DNA from 4 places in the Phyllobacterium sp. SL163 genome. Region 3 is predicted to be linked to each of the others. Evidence: riboswitches for the same ligand, from Rfam matches in the RefSeq annotation. Region 3 holds a riboswitch; each other region holds the start of a gene.
The links. A riboswitch is a leader RNA that binds a small molecule or an ion and turns the genes downstream of it on or off. The one in region 3 is predicted to bind cobalamin.

Region 1 (4,872 bases), on a different contig from region 3:
TGACGAGCGCAACGCGGCGCTCATTCGGCTTGCTTGTCCGCAGGCGTGCCCAGTTCGCCGCGAGATCGGCGACGAAGGCGACACGGTCGGCCTGCGGTTCATGCATGACGATATTGGCCTGCACCGCCTCGTCGAAATGCTGCGCCGACTTGAATGAGACCGCACGCGACAGCACCCGGCCATCGACCTCGGGCAGGGCAACATTCATCGCCAGGTCCCGCGCGGAAAGCCCCTGATCGGACAGGCGCCACTGCTCGGCGCTGGAGCCGGAGAAGATGACCTGCAGCACCATCGCGCCATCATGTTCAAGCACGGTCGGCTTGCGCGCGGAACCGGGTGCAGAAACGGCAAACCCCGTGGCATTCAGCACCACGGCGGGCGGTGCTTCGGCAAAGATGCTCTCCAGCGTGGCGATGGAAACCGGATCCTTCAGGCTGGAGACAAACACCGGCAGCGGATTGAGCCCCTTGGCCCGCAACGCATCAAGCAAAGCGGCAACGGGCTGGGTCTGGCCGCTCTGCACCAGCGCCCGGTAGAAGCAGATGGCAACGACAGGCGCCCCTTCGATCCAGTCATGGCGCATCTGTTCCAGCGAAGGTGCTGAGTTGCCGGGCCACCACAACCCCGCCTTGAGCAGGGGCGCGGCCTCCTGCGGCTTCTCGCCGGAAGAAATCAGCGCCGCGCAATAATCGAGGAAACGCTGGGCATTCTGCGCCCCGCCCTCCAGCAGATAATGCCAGAGCGCATCGCGGTCAGGCCGGGCGACGGTTGAAAACCGGTCGAGCCCCGGATCGGGCTTGTCGTCTCCCGGCAACACCGCGAGCTGCACCTTGTGGTTGACCGCGCAGGCATGCAGCGCTTCGAGGCCATAGGGCCAGTAGCTCTCGCCGCCGATCACCCGCACAACGATCAGCCTGGCATGGCGCGCCGTCCGCTCAACATAGGCATCGACCGACATCGGGTGTGACAGGCTCATCATATTGGCGAGGCGCAGCGAAACCGCACCATCGCCCTGCCGCCGTGCGGCGGCAAGGCTCGCCAGTTCCGTATCGGCGGCGGACAGAAACAACACATCTCCCGGCGTCTGGCCGAGGTCGATGGCCTCGGTGCCTTCAGCGATGGTGCCTTTCTGGGCAAGCAGGAGATGCATTCAGTATCCTATCGTCAGGCAGCAGCAGCGGCGGTTAGCGCCGATGTGATGGCGTCATTGTCGATGTCGTGCAGTCCGATGACGACGAGACGGGTCTGCCGCTCTTCACCGGGGTTCCACGCACGGTCGAAGTAATGTTCGATGCGCGTGCCGACGGCCTGCACCACCAGCCGCATCGGCTTGCCGGGAACATCGGCAAAGCCTTTCAGGCGCAGGATATCGTGATCGGCAATCACGGCCTTCAGCTTCTCGACAAAGTTTTTGGGTTCGGCCACCGGACCAAGCCCGACAACAAAGCTTTCGAACTCGTCATGGTCGTGCTCTTCGCCCGCTTCATGGTCCATTTCATGGTGCGACTTGCGGTTGGCAATGTCCTCTTCGGTGCCGACGCCGAGACCGAGCAGCAGTTCATTGCTGAGCTTGCCGAAGCTGGCCGACACCATGTTGAGCGAACGCGACGAACGGCTCTGCACATCGCCGCGCACGCCGTCGAGCTGCTTGTCGCTGATCAGGTCGCTCTTGTTCAGGACGATCAGGTCGGCGGCACGGATCTGGTCCTCGAACAGTTCTTCAAGCGGGCTGTCATGGTCGAGCGATTCGTCCTGGATGCGCTGGGCATCCACCTTGTCGTGGTCATCGGCAAAGCGGCCTTCGGACACGGCGGAAGCGTCGATCACGGTAACGACACCGTCAACCGTCACCTGCGTCTTGATCTCCGGCCAGTTGAAGGCTGCAACCAGAGGCTGCGGCAGCGCGAGGCCCGAGGTCTCGATGACGATATGGTCCGGACGGTCCGGACGGTCGAGCAGCTTGGTCATGGTCGGGATGAAATCATCGGCAACGGTGCAGCAGATGCAGCCATTGTTCAATTCGATCACATCCTCGTCCCGGCAGGCTTCGATGCCGCAGCCCTTCAGCAGGCCGCCGTCGACACCGAGATCGCCAAACTCGTTGATGATGAGCGCAATGCGCTTGCCATTGGCATTTTCGAGCAGATTGCGGATCATCGTGGTTTTGCCCGAACCGAGAAAACCGGTGATGACCGTTGCTGGAATCTTCTGACCCTGCATATTCCTATCCCTTCATGGTGAGCGGCAGCCCGGCTGCCACGAAATAGACTGTCGCCGCGGCCTGCGCCACGGCCTGATGGAGACGTCCGGCATGGTCGCGAAAATCGCGCGCCATGCGGTTCTCCGGTACAATGCCGAGACCCACTTCGTTCGAAACCAGAACGATCGAGCCTTGAAGTTTCGGCAGCGCCTGCACGAGCTGCCGTGTCTCGGCGGTGATATCGCGCTCGGCCATCATCAGATTGGTCAGCCAGAGCGTCAGGCAATCGACGAGGATCGCTTTTCCCTCGGCTGCAACCCCCTGCAGGGTATCCACCAGATCGAGCGGCTCTTCGATGGTGTGCCAGGATGAACCGCGCTGCGCCTTGTGCAGGTCGATGCGGACAGACATTTCCTCGTCCCAGGACCTGCCGGTTGCGAGATAAACGGGCTCAAGGCCGGAAGCCATGATCAGGCCTTCGGCAAAGCTGGACTTGCCCGAGCGGGCACCGCCGAGAATGAAGGTCACGCCGTGATTCAGCTGGGGCATCGCCGTCACTGCAATCGCGATGATCCGTCAGGTACGATCAAGCGGAATGCGGGCGGGGAAACGAGCGCGTATACAATGCGAGCAGCCATAACAACCTCCGTGCTGGGCCTGAAGGGACACGACCCTTCGGTTCTTGGGCAGGATTACCCCCGAGCGCTTCCTGGGAAACGCTCTATGACTGGCAGGTCTCCTGGCTCGCGGGTCACAGGATGAATGCCGCCTTCCCGGTTTCCCAGTGGCTGCCGTCTGCATATGCGTCAGGCTTTGCATTGATCCTCGCCGCTCTACAGTCGCGGGGTCGGCTGCGGTGAGGTCGCCCTTGAGGGTACGACCGTCGCATTCCCTTTTGATCCCTTGGCCTTTGGCCAATATGGGAACCAATCATGGCTGGGACGTTATTCACCCCCCACGGGAAATGTCAATGGAATCCGCACGGTTTGCCCAGGGAGTAGTGGGTGGTTCGACAAGCTCACCATGAGGGAGGTTGAGGATTGCAGGGAGCCTGTTCTGCAATCTCCGCGATTAGCATTGCAGCCCACCCATCCCCCTCATGGTGAGCTTGTCGAACCACGCAACGCGGCACATGCAAGCAGCGCATCCACATCCAGCACTGTTTCAAGCTCGGCGGCGATACTATCCAGCGCGGCGTCCACCCCGGCCTTGTAGTCGAATGCTTCAGCGGCAATGCCCATCGTGCCCAGCAGCGCGGCGCGAAACCGGTCCGCCCCGAAAAGCCCGTGCAGATAGGTGCCGAAAACCTTGCCGTCCGCCGATATGGCACCGTCGTCGACGCCGTTGATGCGCACGGCCGGGCGCGAACAGTCCGGGCCGGTCGTCCGGCCCAGATGAATCTCGTAGCCATCGAGCGGCAGGTTAAACGGCAGCGATTGCGCCGCCACATTGCGCACGGTCTTTTCCGGCTCCATCACCGTATCGATATCGAGATGCCCGAGCCCTGCCGTCTCCGTCACGCTGCCCTCGATGCCGTCGGGATCGCGCACGGTTCTGCCCAGCATCTGGAAACCGCCGCAGATGCCGATGATATGGCCGCCGCGCCGCCGGTGCAGGTCGAGATCCCTGTCCCAGCCATTCTCGCGGAAGCGCAGGAGGTCGCCGATGGTGGATTTGGACCCCGGAATGATGACCAGTCCCGCATCGGCAGGCAGCCGCTCGCCGCTGCGCACCATCACCACATCCACCTGCGGTTCGGCCATCAGCGGGTCGAGATCGTCGAAATTGGCGATGCGGTCGAGCACCGGCACGGCGATCTTCAGCGCCCGGCCCTCGCCCTTCACCAGACGCTCCAGCACGACGGAATCCTCGGCTGGCAGCCGCGCCGCATCCTTCAGCCACGGCACCACGCCGAATGACGGCCAGCCGGTGAACTGCGTTATGGCTTTCAGTCCGTCATCGAACAGCGAGACGTCGCCGCGAAACTTGTTGATGATATAGCCGGCGATCATCTCCCGGTCTTCCCGCTGCAGGATCGCATGGGTGCCGACGAGCGAGGCGATCACCCCGCCGCGATCGATATCGCCGACCAGAACGACAGGCACGTTGGCGCGGATGGCAAAGCCCATATTGGCGATATCGCCCGCCCGCAGGTTGATTTCAGCGGGAGACCCCGCCCCCTCGACGATGACCAGATCGGCACCTTCACGGACGATGTCCCACGACGCCATGACCGCATCGAGCAGCTGCGCCTTGAATGTCTGGTAATCACGGCCTTTGGCCTGGCCCCAGACTTTGCCCTGCACGATGATCTGGCTGCCGGTCTCCGACTGCGGTTTCAAGAGCACCGGGTTCATATGTACCGAGGATGGCACGCCGCAGGCGACGGCCTGCAGCCACTGCGCCCGCCCGATCTCGCCGCCATCGTCGCTCACCGCCGCATTGTTCGACATGTTCTGCGGTTTGAACGGCCGGACCTTCAATCCGCGGTTGCGCGCAAGCCGGCAAAGTCCGGCCACCAGGACGGATTTACCAACATCTGACCCTGTTCCCTGCAACATGATTGCGTGCGTCATGGGCTTTGAGTAGCGGATATGTCTTTCTCTTCCTAGCCCCCGGCAAAACCTATCTGAATCGTTGCGCGGCCCCGCGCTTGCGATAGAGTGGAAATC
Region 2 (4,872 bases), on a different contig from region 3:
GCCGCGAGGTCGCTGAGCAGGATCAGCAGGGCGCCGAGCACGGCGCAGGTGACGATCAGTCCCGCATGCAGCTGCCCGGAAAAACGCCGGGCAATGTGCGGGATCATCAGGCCGACAAAGCCGATGACACCAGCCACCGAGACAAAGATCGCGGTGGAGAAGGCGCAGACGATGAACACCGTGTTGCGCAGGCGCGTCACCCTTATGCCAAGGCTTTCCGCCGTGTTTTCGCCAGCCAGCAGGGCATCGAGATTGCGGTGGTTGTAGAGGGCGTAGACCAGGATGGCGGCAAGCCCGGTGAGGGCGAGCGGCAGGTTCTCCCAGCGGGCAAGGCCAAGGCCGCCGAGCGTCCAGAACATCACCGAATGCGCGGCGCGCTGGTCGCCGGCAAACACCATATAGTTGGTGAGCGCAGCAAACAGGAACGAGACGGCAAGGCCCGCCAGGATCAGCCGCTCCGGCCCCTGTCCCTGCACGCGCCGCACCAGCATCAGCACGACGATGGCCGCCAGCATGCCGCCGCTGAAGGCGGCAATCGGCAGCGTCCAGATGCCGAAGCGGTCGCCGATGACCGTAATCACCGAGACTGCTCCCGCCGCCGCACCATTGGAAAGGCCGAACAGGAACGGATCGGCGAGATCGTTGCGGGTAACGGTCTGCAGCAGCGCGCCGATAATGCCGAGCCCCGCGCCGACGCAGATCGCAAGGATGACCCGCGGCAGGCGCAGATCGACGATGATCTTGCCGACCGGGCCATTGACGACGGTATCGGAGAGACCGGCGGCATGGGCGAGGGCGCGCAGGACATCGCCGAGCGGAATGACCGTTGCCCCATAGGCAATCGACACGAGGGCGAGGGCCAGAATGGCCATCACCCCAGTCATCAGTGTCAGATGCTGACGGAAAGGCAGATGCACTCAGAATGCTTCCGGATGCATGGCCTTGGCCATCTTGGCGATGGCCTCGATATTGGCCGGTCCGGGCGTCAGTTCCGCATAGCGCAGGGCGACGAAGCGGTTGTTTTTGACCGCATCGGTTTCCTTCATTGCCGGATGGGATTTGAGGAAGTCGAGCAGCTTCTGGTAACCCGCATCATCCTGATAATCGAGGAGGACGAGGAATTCCGGATTGCGCGTCGCCACGGTTTCCCACGAAGTAGTGCCCCAGCTGGTGTCGAGATCGGTCATGATGTTGGTGCCGCCGGCTTCGCTGATCATCGCTGTCGGAATGGCAAACTTGCCTGCCGTAAACGGCTTGTCCTCGCCGGAATCATAGAGGAAGACGCGGGTGCCGCTCTTGTCACCGATCTTGGTCTTGATCGCGGCAAGTTCTGTCTTCCAGCCGCTGACGAGTTTATTTGCCTCATCTTCCTTGCCGAAGATTTTGCCGAGCTTTTCCATGTCGCCATAGAGCAGGTCCATGGTGGCGGCGGGCCGGGACTTGTCGAGATGAACGCAGCTTTCGGTCAGTTCAAGCGTCTTGATGCCATGCGGCGCAAGCGTGTCGGGGGTGACTTCACCGCCCGGCTTCATGCCGTAATTCCAGCCGGCGAAGAAGAAATCCGGTTCCGCCGCAATGAGATTTTCAAGGGTCGGATATTTCGGCGCAAGCTCGGGAATGGCGCCCAGCTGCTTCTTGAAGGCGTCGTCGAGCTTGTACCAGCCGGTAATGCCCGAAACCCCGACCATCGAGGATTGCAGGTGCAGGGCGAAGGCCATTTCGCTCATGTTGATGTCCTGGATGACCGCGCGCTTTGGCGCGGCCTCGAAGGTGACGGGCTTGCCGCAACTGTCGACCGTCACGGGAAACGCCCATGCGGGGGCGGACAGCGCCGATAAGGCGAGGGCGAGCAGCATTCTTTTCATCAAATTCTCCGTAGCTGAGCAGTTTGTTTTGTGGTTGGTCCGGGTGCTTCGAACACCATGAGGTCGCGATCCTGCGAGGGATGGCGCAGGCGCAGCACATCGAGATCGAAGACATCGCTGACGATGCGCGGCGTCAGCGTTTCGTCGGGCGTGCCGGCGGCGACGAGCTGGGCGGCATGCATGACGGCGACGTGGGTGGCAAACGGCGCCACCAGCGGCAGGTCGTGCAGGACCGCGATGGTTGTCACATCGAGACCGGCGACCAGCGCCAGCAATTCGCTGCGCGCTTTCGGGTCGAGGTGATTGGTGGGTTCGTCGAGAAACAGAATATCCGGCTGCTGGGCGATGGCGCGCGCCAGCTGCACGCGCTGCCTTTCGCCGCCGGAGAGCGAGCCGATGGGACGGCGCGAAAACGCGGCGATCCCGGCGCGGAGCAGGGCTTCCGTCACGATATCCCGGTCTTTCGCCTTGGTTAGGGTGCCCGTGTGCGGGATGCGGCCAAGGGATACATAATCGTCCACCAGCAATTGCGGGTCCGGCATGTCGGTCTGGCCGACGAAGGCAAATCTCCTGGCCCGTTCCTTCGGCGGCAGCCGGTCTATTGCCGTACCGTCGAGATGGACGTTGCCGGAGGAGGGGCGCAGCAGCCCGGCCAGCATGCGCAAAAGCGTGGATTTCCCGGCGCCATTCGGCCCGATGATGGCAAGACGCGCGCCGCGCACGATGTCGAGCGATACCTCATCCACCAGCGTCTGGCCGGCTGTGCGGAACGTCACCTCGTCGGCACGCAGGGCGACATGGCTCATGGGCGGATATCCGTGACTGCAGGCAAGGCACATGGTGTCAAATCCCAACCGGTAAACGTCGTCGCGTCATCGCGGACGCGTCGTTCTCGTATAGTAACGTTATAACATTAGTCAATGCCCGATATGTCATAGCTGCCCCGGCCGCGGCTGGCCGCCGGCGGTCTTGCACGGGGTGCAGAGGATAATCAGGTGGTCGGGTCTTGGCGTGGTCATGCCGGTGCCTTGCCTTGTGGACAAAGGTTAGGGGAACGCGGCCAATGCACCATCGCGACAATGCGGGAGAGGACATCGCATCGCTCCCGGCACACCCCGTCCGGTTCGAATTGTAGATGAGATGGCAGGTCTCCTGGCTCGCGGGTCTCAGCTTCGCCTTGCCTTCCCGACCTTCCGGTCAGTGGCACGTCAGGCATCGCTCACCGCTTACAGTTGCGGGGGCAGCCACGGTCTCGGTCCCTTTTGGGTACGCCTCACCGTGTTCCCTTTTCATCTCCCGCGTTGTCGTGCGGAAGAAACCATCGGCGCGGATGCTATGCGTCCAGCCGCGCAGTTGCAAGCACGTTTATGCGGCAATTTTTGCGGCTGCCAAAATTTTTGGCAAATGAAATATTTCAATTGGCCGGTAACTCGTTAGAGTGCGGGGAGCATTTGTGGAACCGCGGTTTTTTTGAATCAGACTTTTGAGGCGATATGGCAATTCACGCAGCAGTCTATCATCTGACGCATTACCGGTATGACCGGCCCATCATGCTCGGGCCGCAGATCATCCGGCTCCAGCCGGCACCCCATTCCCGGACAAAAGTTCTCAGCCATTCCCTGAAAGTCAGTCCGGCCAATCATTTCGTCAACCTGCAGCAGGATCCTTACGGCAATTTCCTCGCCCGCTTCGTCTTTCCCGAACCGGTGACGGAGCTGAAGATCGAGGTCGATCTCGTCGCTGATATGACCGTCTACAATCCATTTGATTTCTTCGTTGAACCGGTCGCCGAGACCTGGCCGTTCAGCTATCCCGAAGAGATCAGCGACGACCTGTCGATCTATATGAAGCCGGAATCGGCAGGACCGCTGGTTTCGGCTTTCCTTGCAACCATCGATCGCAGCCCGACGAACACGGTGAATTTCGTCGTCGATCTCAACGCACGTATCCAGCGCGAGATCGGCTATGTTATCCGCATGGAAACCGGGGTTCAGGAGCCGGACGCCACCTTGAACCTGCGCTCGGGATCGTGCCGGGATTCAAGCTGGCTGCTGGTGCAGGTCCTGCGCAATCTCGGTTTTGCTGCACGGTTCGTCTCCGGCTATCTCATCCAGCTGAAGCCTGATCTTGTCGCCATCGATGGTCCCGCCGGAACGGACAAGGATTTCACCGATCTGCATGCCTGGTGCGAAGTCTATCTGCCGGGGGCGGGCTGGATCGGTCTCGACCCCACCTCCGGGCTTCTGACCGGCGAAAGCCACGTACCGCTTGCCGCCACCCCGCACTATCGCAACGCTGCACCGATTTCCGGCATGGCGGAATTCGCCAATGTGGAATTCGGTTTCGATATGCGGGTGACGCGTGTGTCCGAGCACCCGCGCATCACCAAGCCGTTTTCCGACGAATCCTGGAATGCGCTCGATGCGCTCGGCGAAAAGGTCGACGCGATCCTGAACGAACGGGATGTGCGCCTGACCATGGGCGGCGAGCCCACATTCGTGTCCATCGATGATTTCGAATCGGGCGAATGGAACACCGATGCGGTCGGGCCGACCAAGCGCGAAAAGGCCGACAAACTGATCCGGCGATTGCGTGAGCGTTTTGCGCCGGGCGGTTTTCTGCATTACGGGCAGGGCAAGTGGTATCCGGGCGAAAGCCTGCCGCGCTGGACGTTCTCGCTTTACTGGCGCAAGGACGGCAAGCCGATCTGGGTCAACCCCGATCTGATCGCGCCCGAGAACGGCAAGGCTGACGTCAAGCCGGAAGATGCCGGGAAGCTGCTCGTCGCGTTGGCGCAGGAGCTCGGTGTTGAAGAAGAGATGGTGGCGCCCGCCTATGAAGATCCGGCGGAATGGATCATCAAGGAGGGCAATCTTCCCGACAATGTCGATCCGTCCAACTCCAGGCTGAAAGACCCGGAAGAGCGCAGCCGCATCGCCCGGGTTTTCGAGCGGGGCCTGACCGAGCCGAGCGGTTTTGTCCTGCCGGTGCAGCGCTGGAACAGCCA
Region 3 (4,872 bases):
AACGACAGTTTCAGGTTGGGCATGCAGTTTGTCAGATATTCCAGTTCCCGGCGGAAAATGATGTCGCTGGGCCGGCGGGCGCAGGTGACGAAGCTGATATCGCTCTGCGGGGCGCAATCATGCATCCAGCGGGTCATCGACATCATCGGCGTGATGCCGGACCCGGCCGAGATGAACAGGTACTTTTCCCCCGGATGCCTGCGCATGGAGAAATCGCCGAGCGGACCGAAGGCCTTCAGCCGCATGCCGGGGGTCAGGTGATCCAGCATCCAGCGGGTGCCGATGCTGTTCTCCTGTGCCTTGACCGTCACGGCGATGGTGAAGGGCCGTGACGGGCTGGAGGAGAGCGTATAGGTGCGCAGGACGGCTTCGGGCTGCACCGGCAGCTCGAAGGTCATGAACTGGCCCGGCTCGTAGCGGAACCAGTTCTGGTTGTCGGAACGGAATGTGAAGGTCTTCACATTCGGCGCTTCCTCGATGATCGACAGACACTCCAGCAGATGCAGCCGGTCATTCCATGGCTGCATCTGGTCAAGGTGCGGGTAAGACTGAGGAACGCCCATGTTCATTGTGTACCTATGCTACCTTGCTGAGCCGCGTATCGCCGCCGGAGAGACGCTCTTCCATGAACCTGCAGTACCATTCGAGGAATTGCAGCACGCCGCCTTCATGCTCGGGCGAATAGGGTCCGGGCTCATAGGCGGGCGAGCGGATGCCGAAGGCATTTTCCTCGACGATCCGGCGGTCCTGGTCATTGGTCTCGAGCCAGACATGCGTCAGTTCCTCGATGGTGTAATCCACGCCCTCGACCGCATCCTTGTGCACCAGCCATTTGGTGGTGACCTGCGTTTCATCCGGGCCGAGCGGCAGCACACGGAAGGAAATGGCATGGTCGCCGAGGATATGGTTCCAGGTGGTCGGGTAATGGAACAGCAGCAGCGAGCCGATCTGCTTCTCGTTGACGCTGTCGCTGAGCTGCCGGCCGACGGCGCGGCGCCCGCTCATCGTGTAGCTTTCCGCATCGCGCAGCAGCGGCACACGGGTGGCGCGGTACTGGCCGTCATCGGACATGCGGAAAATGCTGGGCAGGCCTGCCGCTTCGCAGCGCTGCCAGTGCGCGGCAATCTCCGGATCGTCGGCGGCGCCCTGGACACCGCTTACGCTCGGCGCTTCCGGGAAAGTCTTGCACAGCTCGGGATGATTGGCCACGCAGTGATAGCACTCGCGGTTGTTTTCCCAGACCAGCTTCCAGTTGCCCTTTTCGACGATGGTGCTCTGATAGGCCACCTTGGTTTCGGTGAGGTGGTGCGGCGCGAGATAGGGTTCGATCAGTGCGCGCGTCGCGCTGAAATCGACAGGATTCTGCGCCAGGCAGATGAAGATGTAACCGCCGACGCTTTCGCACTGCACCGGCTTCAGGCTGTGCTGGCTGGCGTCGAAATCATCGCCCATCTGGCGGGCGAACAGCAGGCGCCCGTCAAGCTCGTAGGTCCACTGGTGATAGGGGCAGACGAGCTTGGCCGACGTGCCGCGCTCAGCCGAGCAGACGCGCGAGCCGCGATGGCGGCAGGAATTGTGAAAAGCCCGGATCTGGCCCTGGCGGTCGCGCACGATGACCACGGGATAGTCGCCGACCTGCACCGTGAAGAAGTTGCCGGGCTTGGCGACTTCGCAATCATGGCCGATGAACAGCCAGTCGCGATAAAAGATGTTCTCCATATCCAGCCGGAAATAATCCGGATCGGAATAGAAAGACTGTTCAAGGCCGTAGCCGGGTTTCCGGTTTCTCAGGTTCCGGAGCAGTTCGTTGCGTATATCCATGTCGTGTCCTCGCCTCGATGTTGCGAAAGAACTGACTGGTGGTGACGGAGGAAGAACGCCTGCACGGCCAGCCACCGGCTGGTGCCCGCACAGAATCATGCTCCTTGATCGCCCACCGCGATCAGTCGGTTTTCAGTACCGAGGCTGGTTTCCGGGCTCTGGAGTTGCCGTATCGGCTGTCACGACGCCTTCCCGGGGTTGTGACCCAGTGGCTGTTATGCCGTGTTTCACTCCACTACCGTTGCGGGGGCAGCGCCGGGTTTCCGACCGGCTTCCCAATTCTCCGCTTCCCTAGAAAAGCGGCACCTCAAGTGCCCCGATAAAAGCATCCGGCACCCAAAAAGAATAGGTGCGGAAACGACATCGCATTTACGTAAGACGACACGCCGGGCGCGTGTACACTATGTCGCAGATTGGCGATCAAACGGCCTCTGGTTCAATCCAGAACCACCAGTTCCTCGAAATGATTCATATCGACAAAACTGCACAATGCGGGCGCATTCAACGCAATGACCGGCGATTCACGCCGGATGAATGCTAGGCAATCATCCAGAAGTTCCTGCCAGGCCCCGAGCCTTTCATCCGGGAACCGCGCGATCGGATAGGCCAGCGTGATGTGGAAGACATAGGTGTCGTGATCAGGATGCCGGTAACCGAACGGCACGGCCAGTTCATCGCGCCAGGCGCGCATGATGCGCTCGTCATATTCACTGGCGCCCGCCACGGTCAGACCTGCCGGCGTGACATCGATCACCTCCACGTTGAACGGCCCGCATCCCTCGAAATCCCGCAGGCGATCCACATAAAGCCGCGTCATGTCGTCGATGCTTGTCTCCAATGGAACATCATCCGGTCAATAGGACGGGCGGCGGCGATATTCGATAATGCCCTGAAACAGCGTCATGTGCAGGCTGGAGACGGGGGTAAAGGCCAGTTGCCCGGCATCGGGCATCGCCAGCATCCGGTCGCGCACGGCAATGACCGAGCCTTCCGACTCGGACCCCTTCACGAGATGGCAGACCACCGTATTGCCAGGTTCCGGCTGAAAGACGCCCGCGCTGTTGTAGCGCCGGCCAAGATGCACCGGTGGTTCCGGGTGCAGGCTGGCGGCAAAGCGGGCAAGCGAAGGCTTGATCAGATCGAGCATGGGAACCCCGTGACGAGAAAAGACAATGCAATCGCCATAGGACAGCTCTTTGTCAGACTGATGAAGCCCCGCCCCTTTTCCTATGGCCGGTGGAGATATTCCTTGATCGACGCCTGTTTCATTTCAATCGAGAAACCCGGCAGCGACGGTGGCATATAGGCGGCATCCCGGATATGGCAGGGATCGACAAAATGTTCGTGCAGATGGTCGACATATTCGATCACCCGGCCCTCCTTCGTCCCCGACACGGCGATATAGTCGATCATCGACAGATGCTGCACATATTCGCACAGGCCGACACCGCCCGCATGCGGCCAGACAGGAAGCTCATATTTGGCGGCAATCAGCAGCACGGCGAGCACTTCGTTCAGACCGCCCATGCGGCACGAATCGATCTGCACCACGTCGATGGCGCCTTCGGCGATGAACTGCTTGAACATGATGCGGTTCTGGCACATCTCGCCGGTCGCGACCTTCACCGGCTTGATTGCCTGCCGGATCTTGCGGTGGCCCGCCACGTCATCCGGGCTGGTCGGCTCTTCGATGAAGAACGGCTTGACGAAGGCAAGCTTGTTGACCCAATCGATGGCCTCGCCCACTTCCCAGACCTGATTGGCATCGATCATCAGGATACGGTCCGGCCCGATGACCTCACGGGCAATGGTCAGGCGGCGGATATCGTCTTCAAGATCGCGGCCGACCTTCATCTTGATGTGGTTGAAACCGGCATCAACGGCTTCCTGGCAGAGGCGGCGCAGCTTTTCATCGGAATAGCCGAGCCAGCCTGCCGATGTGGTGTAGCAGGGATAGCCTTCCGCCTGCAGCGTGGCGATCCGCTCCTTCTTGCCGTTCTCCGCCTTGCGCAGGATGGCGAGCGCCTCCTCGCGCGTCAGCACGTCGGTCAGGTAGCGGAAGTCGACGATATCGACGATTTCTTCCGGCGTCATTTCGCCGACCAGCTGCCAGACCGGCTTTCCCGCCTCCTTGGCAAGCAAGTCCCAGACCGCATTGACCACCGCACCCGTCGCCAGATGCATCGCGCCCTTGTCGGGCCCGATCCAGCGCAACTGGCTGTCGCCGGTGATGAAATGCCAGAAACGGCCGGGATTTTCCTTCACCCAGTCCAGTTCCAGCCCGACGACGAGATGCTTCATCGCTTCAATCGCCAGGCAGCAGATTTCATTGCCGCGACCGATGGTGAAGGTCAGCCCATGGCCGGACAAAGCCTTGTTGTCCGTATCGAGGATGACATAGGCGGCGGAATAATCCGGGTCCGGGTTCATGGCGTCCGATCCATCCAGACTCTGCGAGGTGGGAAAGCGGACGTCGAAGACGCGAAGATCGGTAATGCGGGTCACAATATGCCTCTTGAATAATGTTGCGGGTCAGCACGCGTCAGACGTCGGCGCGTGCCACCTGTTTCTGGGTGCCAAGACCGTCAATGCCGAGCTCGATCACGTCACCTGCCTTGAGGTAGCGCGGCGGCTTCATGCCCATGCCGACGCCGGGCGGCGTCCCGGTCGAGATGATGTCGCCGGGATGCAGCGACATGAACTGGCTGAGATAGGAGACGAGGAAGGCAACGCCATAGACCATGGTCCGGGTCGAACCGTTCTGCATGGTCTCGCCATTGACCTTCAGCCACATGCCGAGGTTCTGCGGGTCGGCCACCTCGTCCTTGGTCACCAGCCACGGGCCGGTCGGACCGAACGTGTCGCAGGATTTGCCCTTGGTCCATTGCCCTGCACGCTCCGTCTGGAAGGCGCGCTCGCTGACATCATGCACGGTGCAGTAGCCCGCGACATAATCCAGCGCATCGGCTTCACTGACATATTTTGCCGTGCGGCCGATGACGATGCCAAGCTCGACTTCCCAGTCCGTCTTTTCCGAACCGCGCGGGATGA
Region 4 (4,872 bases), on a different contig from region 3:
CGCACAGGGCGGCAGCAGACTGCGCCCGGATGGTGACCGGTCAGTGTTTGCGCGCATGGTCATTGCTTGCCTGTGCGTCGCGCTCGTTGCCACAGTCCTTTTCAGCCTCGCCTTTGGTGCATCCGATGCATCGGTCCTCTCCGTCGTGAAGTCCCTGATTGCCGGATCCGATATCACGGACAATGCGCTCTCCGTCCGTGATCGCATCATCATTTACGATATCCGCTTGCCCCGCGTCATTCTCGGCGCGCTGATCGGCGCGTCCCTTGCCGTATCGGGTGCAGTCATGCAGGGATTGTTCCGCAATCCGCTGGCTGACCCCGGCATTGTCGGCGTCTCGGCGGGCGCCGGGCTTGGCGCGGTCAGCATCATCGTTCTCGGCGGAACCTTCCTCGCCCCGGTGATCGCTCTGTTCAGTCTCTATGCCTTGCCGCTCGCCGCTTTCTTCGGCGCCCTCATCTTCACGCTCATCCTCTACCACGTCGCGACGCGGCGCGGGCAAACGTCCATCGCCACGATGCTGCTCGCCGGTATTGCGCTCGGCGCCATGGCCGCCGCCTATATCGGTGTCCTGGTCTATGTCGCCGACGACAAACAGTTGCGCGACCTGACATTCTGGGGGCTGGGATCGCTGGCGGGAGCCAATTGGGTCAAGATCGCCGCATCAGGCCCGCTCATTGCGCTCGCCCTCGTCATTTCACCATTCCTCGCCCGCGGCCTCAACGGGCTCGCCCTCGGGGAAGCATCGGCGAGCCATCTCGGCATTCCGGTACAGCGCTTCAAACGCATCGCCATTGTCACCGTCGCTGCCGCCACCGGCGCATCGGTTGCGGTGAGCGGTGGCATCGGCTTTGTCGGCGTCGTCGTTCCGCATCTGCTGCGCCTCGTGATCGGCCCCGATCATCGCTATCTCCTGCCGGCCGCCGCTCTCCTTGGCGCCTGCCTCCTTCTGATTGCCGATGCGGTCAGCCGAACGATTGTTGCGCCATCGGAACTGCCGATTGGCATCGTCACGGCAGCCGTTGGCGCACCCTTCTTCCTGTGGATATTGCTGCGTCGCCGCGGCATTCTGGACCTCTGATCATGATCCGTGTTTCCAATGTCTCCGTGTCCCTCGGCCGAAACAGAATCGTCGAGAACATATCCTTTGATGCTGAGGCAGGCGCATTCACAGTTATCGTCGGACCCAATGGGTCAGGCAAAACGACCCTGATGCGTGCACTCTCCGGTGATCTGCCGCATGAGGGCGTCATCAGCATCAACGGCACGCCGATCAACCGGCTGAAGCTCTGGCAGATGGCAACCATGCGGGCGATCCTGCCGCAATCCACCTCACTGTCCTTCCCGTTTACCGTGCGTGAGATCGTCAAGCTGGGCATGACCAGCGGTCGCTCCGGTGCTTCGCGCCACAACGTGGACACACTGCCCGATGAAGCGCTTGAGCACGTTGACCTCGCGGGTTTCGGCGGGCGGTTCTATCAGGAACTCTCTGGCGGCGAGCAGCAGCGGGTGCAACTGGCGCGCGTCCTCTGCCAGGTCTGGCAGCCGGTGCTGGACGGCCAGCCCCGCTTTCTCTTTCTTGATGAGCCGGTGTCAAGCCTCGATATCAAACATCAGCTGATCATCATGCAGATTGCCCGCGATTTTGCCGATCGCGGTGGCGGGGTCATCGCGATCCTGCATGATCTCAACCTGACCTCCATGTTTGCCGACCGCGTCGTGGTCATGCACAGGGGAAGGGCCGATTCTGTGGGTACCCCCATGGAAGTCTTGACCGATGACCGCATCCTGCGCGTCTATGAATGTGCGCTCAAGGTCGGCGGGCTGCCCGGAAAATCCGTGCCGTTCGTCTTGCCGCAATCCGCAGTGCTCTGAGCATGCGAAGCTGTCGCCATCTACCTATTGACTAAAAATGGCGAATTGATACTAAATATAGATGTTATGGTTCTCTCCGAGTCGCAAGACCGGGAGCTAAGAGGGAAGCCGGTGAAATGTCCTGGACATTGATGCCGGCGCTGCCCCCGCAACTGTAAACAGCGAGTTGTTGTCGACAATGCCACTGAAGCCCAGCTTCGGGAAGGCCGACACCAGCGCCGACCTGTGAGCCAGGAGACCTGCCATGACATGATGAACGTCCACGGGCGGGGTGTCCCGGTGTGTCGCTTGCAATGGTCGGCCGCAAGCTGACCGGATTCTTGCACGCGTGCGCTCGACCTTTGCCCCCAACATTTGGGGTATAAGCATATGTCTCTTTCTCTTCAAACCACCCGCGCCGACGGTCAGTCGCCGGTTCGTCCTGCCGAACTGCAGCCATCATCCAGCGAGCCCGGCTACCGCGTCATTCGGCGCAATGGCTCGGTCACACCGTTCGATCCGCTGAAAATCACCGTTGCTCTCACCAAAGCCTTCCTCGCCGTCGAAGGCAATGTCGCTGCCGGTTCGCGCCGTGTGCATGATGTCGTCGAAGGCTTGACCGCCGACATCGTGACAACATTGAAGCGCCGCAGCAGCGAAGGCCGTCTGTTTCACATTGAAGACGTGCAGGACCAGGTCGAACTTGCCCTCATGCGCAGCGAAAACCACAAGGTTGCGCGTGCTTACGTGCTCTACCGGGAAGAACGCGCGCGAGAACGGGCGAAGCTGGTGGAACCCGTGGCCGAAACCGGCCCGTCCCTCAGCGTCACCCTGCTTGATGGGACCAGGGCACCGCTCGATGCGGCGCGCCTCGCCCGAATCATCGATGAAGCCTGCGAAGGACTTGACGGGGTCAGCGCCACGCCGATCCTCAGCGAAACCCAGCGCAATCTCTATGACGGTATCACCCTCGACGAACTGTCGCTTGCGCCCATTCTGGCTGCACGCACACTCGTTGAAACCGAACCGAACTATTCCTTTGTCACTGCCCGGCTGCTTCTGGACAAGCTGCGCCGCGAAGCCTTGAGCTTTGTCTTCGGCAGGCCCGAACAGGCGACCCAGCATGAAATGGCGGAGCGCTATGCCGATTATTTCCCCGCCTATGTGAAGGCTGGGATTGAAGCGGAACTGCTCGATCCTGAACTTGCCCGCTTCGACCTGCGGAAAATATCAGCAGCCCTGAAGCCGGAACGCGACCTGCAGTTCCAGTATCTCGGCCTGCAGACTTTGTATGATCGTTATCTCCAGCAGACACGCGGTATCCGGTTCGAATTGCCGCAGGCCTTCCTGATGCGCGTTGCCATGGGCCTCGCCACCCGTGAGATCGACCGGGAAGCGCGCGCCATCGAATTCTACGACCTGCTGTCGTCGTTCGACTTCATGGCTTCGACTCCAACCTTGTTCAATTCGGGCACGCTGCGCCCACAACTGTCCTCCTGCTTCCTGACCACCGTCGCCGACGATCTCGACGGCATCTTCAAGGCGGTGAAGGACAACGCGCTTCTGGCAAAATATTCCGGCGGTCTCGGCAATGACTGGACGCCCGTGCGCGGTCTTGGCGCCCATATCAAGGGAACCAACGGCGAAAGCCAGGGCGTCGTACCGTTCCTGAAAGTGGCCAACGATACGGCCATCGCGGTCAATCAGGGCGGCAAGCGCAAGGGCGCCGTCTGCGCCTATCTCGAGACTTGGCATGTCGACATCGAGGAGTTTCTCGATCTGCGCAAGAATACCGGTGACGACCGCCGCCGCACCCATGACATGAACACGGCCAACTGGGTGCCTGATCTGTTCATAAGCCGCGTGGAAAAGGACGAGCCATGGACCCTGTTCTCACCCGACGAGACACCGGATCTGCATGATCTCTACGGCGCTGACTTCAAAATTGCCTACGAGGCTTATGAAGCCAAGGCTGCACGCGGGGAAATCCGTGTCTTCCGCACCGTGCGGGCTCTGGATCTCTGGCGCCGGATTTTGACGATGCTGTTCGAGACGGGCCACCCATGGGTCACATTCAAGGACCCCTGCAATATCCGCTCGCCGCAGGGTCATGTCGGCGTGGTGCACTCGTCGAACCTGTGCACCGAGATTACCCTCAACACATCGAAGGATGAAGTTGCGGTGTGCAACCTCGGCTCGATCAACCTTGCCAATCACATTGCAGCCGAAGGCCTCGACCTTGAGCGTCTGACGCGCACTGTGGCAACGGCCATGCGCATGCTCGACAATGTCATCGACATCAACTTCTACACCATCCCGGAAGCGCGCCATTCCAACCTGCGTCACCGTCCGGTCGGTCTCGGCTTGATGGGCTTCCAGGATGCGTTGCAGGCATTGCGTATTCCCTATGCCTCCAACGAAGCCGTGGCTTTTGCCGATATCAGCATGGAAGCCATTTCCTATCACGCCATTTCGGCATCGGTTGACCTCGCCAGTGAACGTGGCAGCTATCCGAGCTTCAACGGCTCGCTCTGGTCAAAAGGCATTCTTCCGATCGATTCCATCGAACTGCTCGACCGGGCCCGCACGGCGGCTGGTGCCAGGCTTTCGATGGACCGCAGCACGACCCTTGATTGGGAAGCCCTGCGCAAGCGGGTGACAGCAACCGGAATGCGCAATTCCAACACCATGGCGATCGCACCCACCGCAACGATTTCCAACATCTGCGGCGTTGCCCAGTCCATCGAGCCCGCCTATCAGAACCTCTTCGTCAAATCCAACATGTCAGGCGACTTCACTGTCGTCAATGCTGCACTGGTGCATGACCTGAAGCAGCGCGGGCTGTGGGACGAGGTGATGATTTCGGACCTGAAATATTTCGACGGCTCGGTTGGTGAAATCGACCGCATCCCCGCCGACCTCAAGGCGCTCTATGCCACGGCGTTCGAAATCGACAGTGCATGGCTGATTGCTGCGGCCTCGCGCCGGCAGAAATGGATCGATCAAGCCCAGTCGCTC

Region 1: it holds a riboswitch for cobalamin, as region 3 does, so the genes downstream of both, cobU (bifunctional adenosylcobinamide kinase/adenosylcobinamide-phosphate guanylyltransferase) here and ACP7B1_RS18960 (aromatic ring-hydroxylating oxygenase subunit alpha) in region 3, are expected to answer to the same signal.
Region 2: it holds a riboswitch for cobalamin, as region 3 does, so the genes downstream of both, ACP7B1_RS20020 (ABC transporter ATP-binding protein) here and ACP7B1_RS18960 (aromatic ring-hydroxylating oxygenase subunit alpha) in region 3, are expected to answer to the same signal.
Region 4: it holds a riboswitch for cobalamin, as region 3 does, so the genes downstream of both, ACP7B1_RS22505 (ribonucleoside-diphosphate reductase subunit alpha) here and ACP7B1_RS18960 (aromatic ring-hydroxylating oxygenase subunit alpha) in region 3, are expected to answer to the same signal.

What each region holds. Positions count from the first base shown of each region.
Region 1 is NZ_JAFCVE010000004.1:276,019-280,890, forward strand. It holds gene cobN (cobaltochelatase subunit CobN) at 1-1,150, opposite strand, end outside; gene cobW (cobalamin biosynthesis protein CobW) at 1,165-2,220, opposite strand; gene cobU (bifunctional adenosylcobinamide kinase/adenosylcobinamide-phosphate guanylyltransferase) at 2,225-2,749, opposite strand; cobalamin riboswitch at 2,913-3,146, opposite strand; gene ACP7B1_RS11145 (cobyric acid synthase) at 3,298-4,776, opposite strand.
Region 2 is NZ_JAFCVE010000009.1:97,915-102,786, reverse strand. It holds gene ACP7B1_RS20030 (FecCD family ABC transporter permease) at 1-884, opposite strand, end outside; gene ACP7B1_RS20025 (ABC transporter substrate-binding protein) at 918-1,865, opposite strand; gene ACP7B1_RS20020 (ABC transporter ATP-binding protein) at 1,865-2,671, opposite strand; cobalamin riboswitch at 2,991-3,203, opposite strand; gene ACP7B1_RS20015 (transglutaminase family protein) at 3,359-4,872, shown strand, end outside.
Region 3 is NZ_JAFCVE010000008.1:217,420-222,291, forward strand. It holds gene ACP7B1_RS18955 (hybrid-cluster NAD(P)-dependent oxidoreductase) at 1-569, opposite strand, end outside; gene ACP7B1_RS18960 (aromatic ring-hydroxylating oxygenase subunit alpha) at 577-1,821, opposite strand; cobalamin riboswitch at 1,947-2,146, opposite strand; partial or broken gene ACP7B1_RS18965 (DUF1868 domain-containing protein) at 2,258-2,968, opposite strand; gene ACP7B1_RS18970 (L-fuconate dehydratase) at 3,049-4,326, opposite strand; gene ACP7B1_RS18975 (fumarylacetoacetate hydrolase family protein) at 4,364-4,872, opposite strand, start outside.
Region 4 is NZ_JAFCVE010000011.1:131,748-136,619, forward strand. It holds gene ACP7B1_RS22495 (iron ABC transporter permease) at 1-1,081, shown strand, start outside; gene ACP7B1_RS22500 (heme ABC transporter ATP-binding protein) at 1,084-1,875, shown strand; cobalamin riboswitch at 1,926-2,136, shown strand; gene ACP7B1_RS22505 (ribonucleoside-diphosphate reductase subunit alpha) at 2,245-4,872, shown strand, end outside.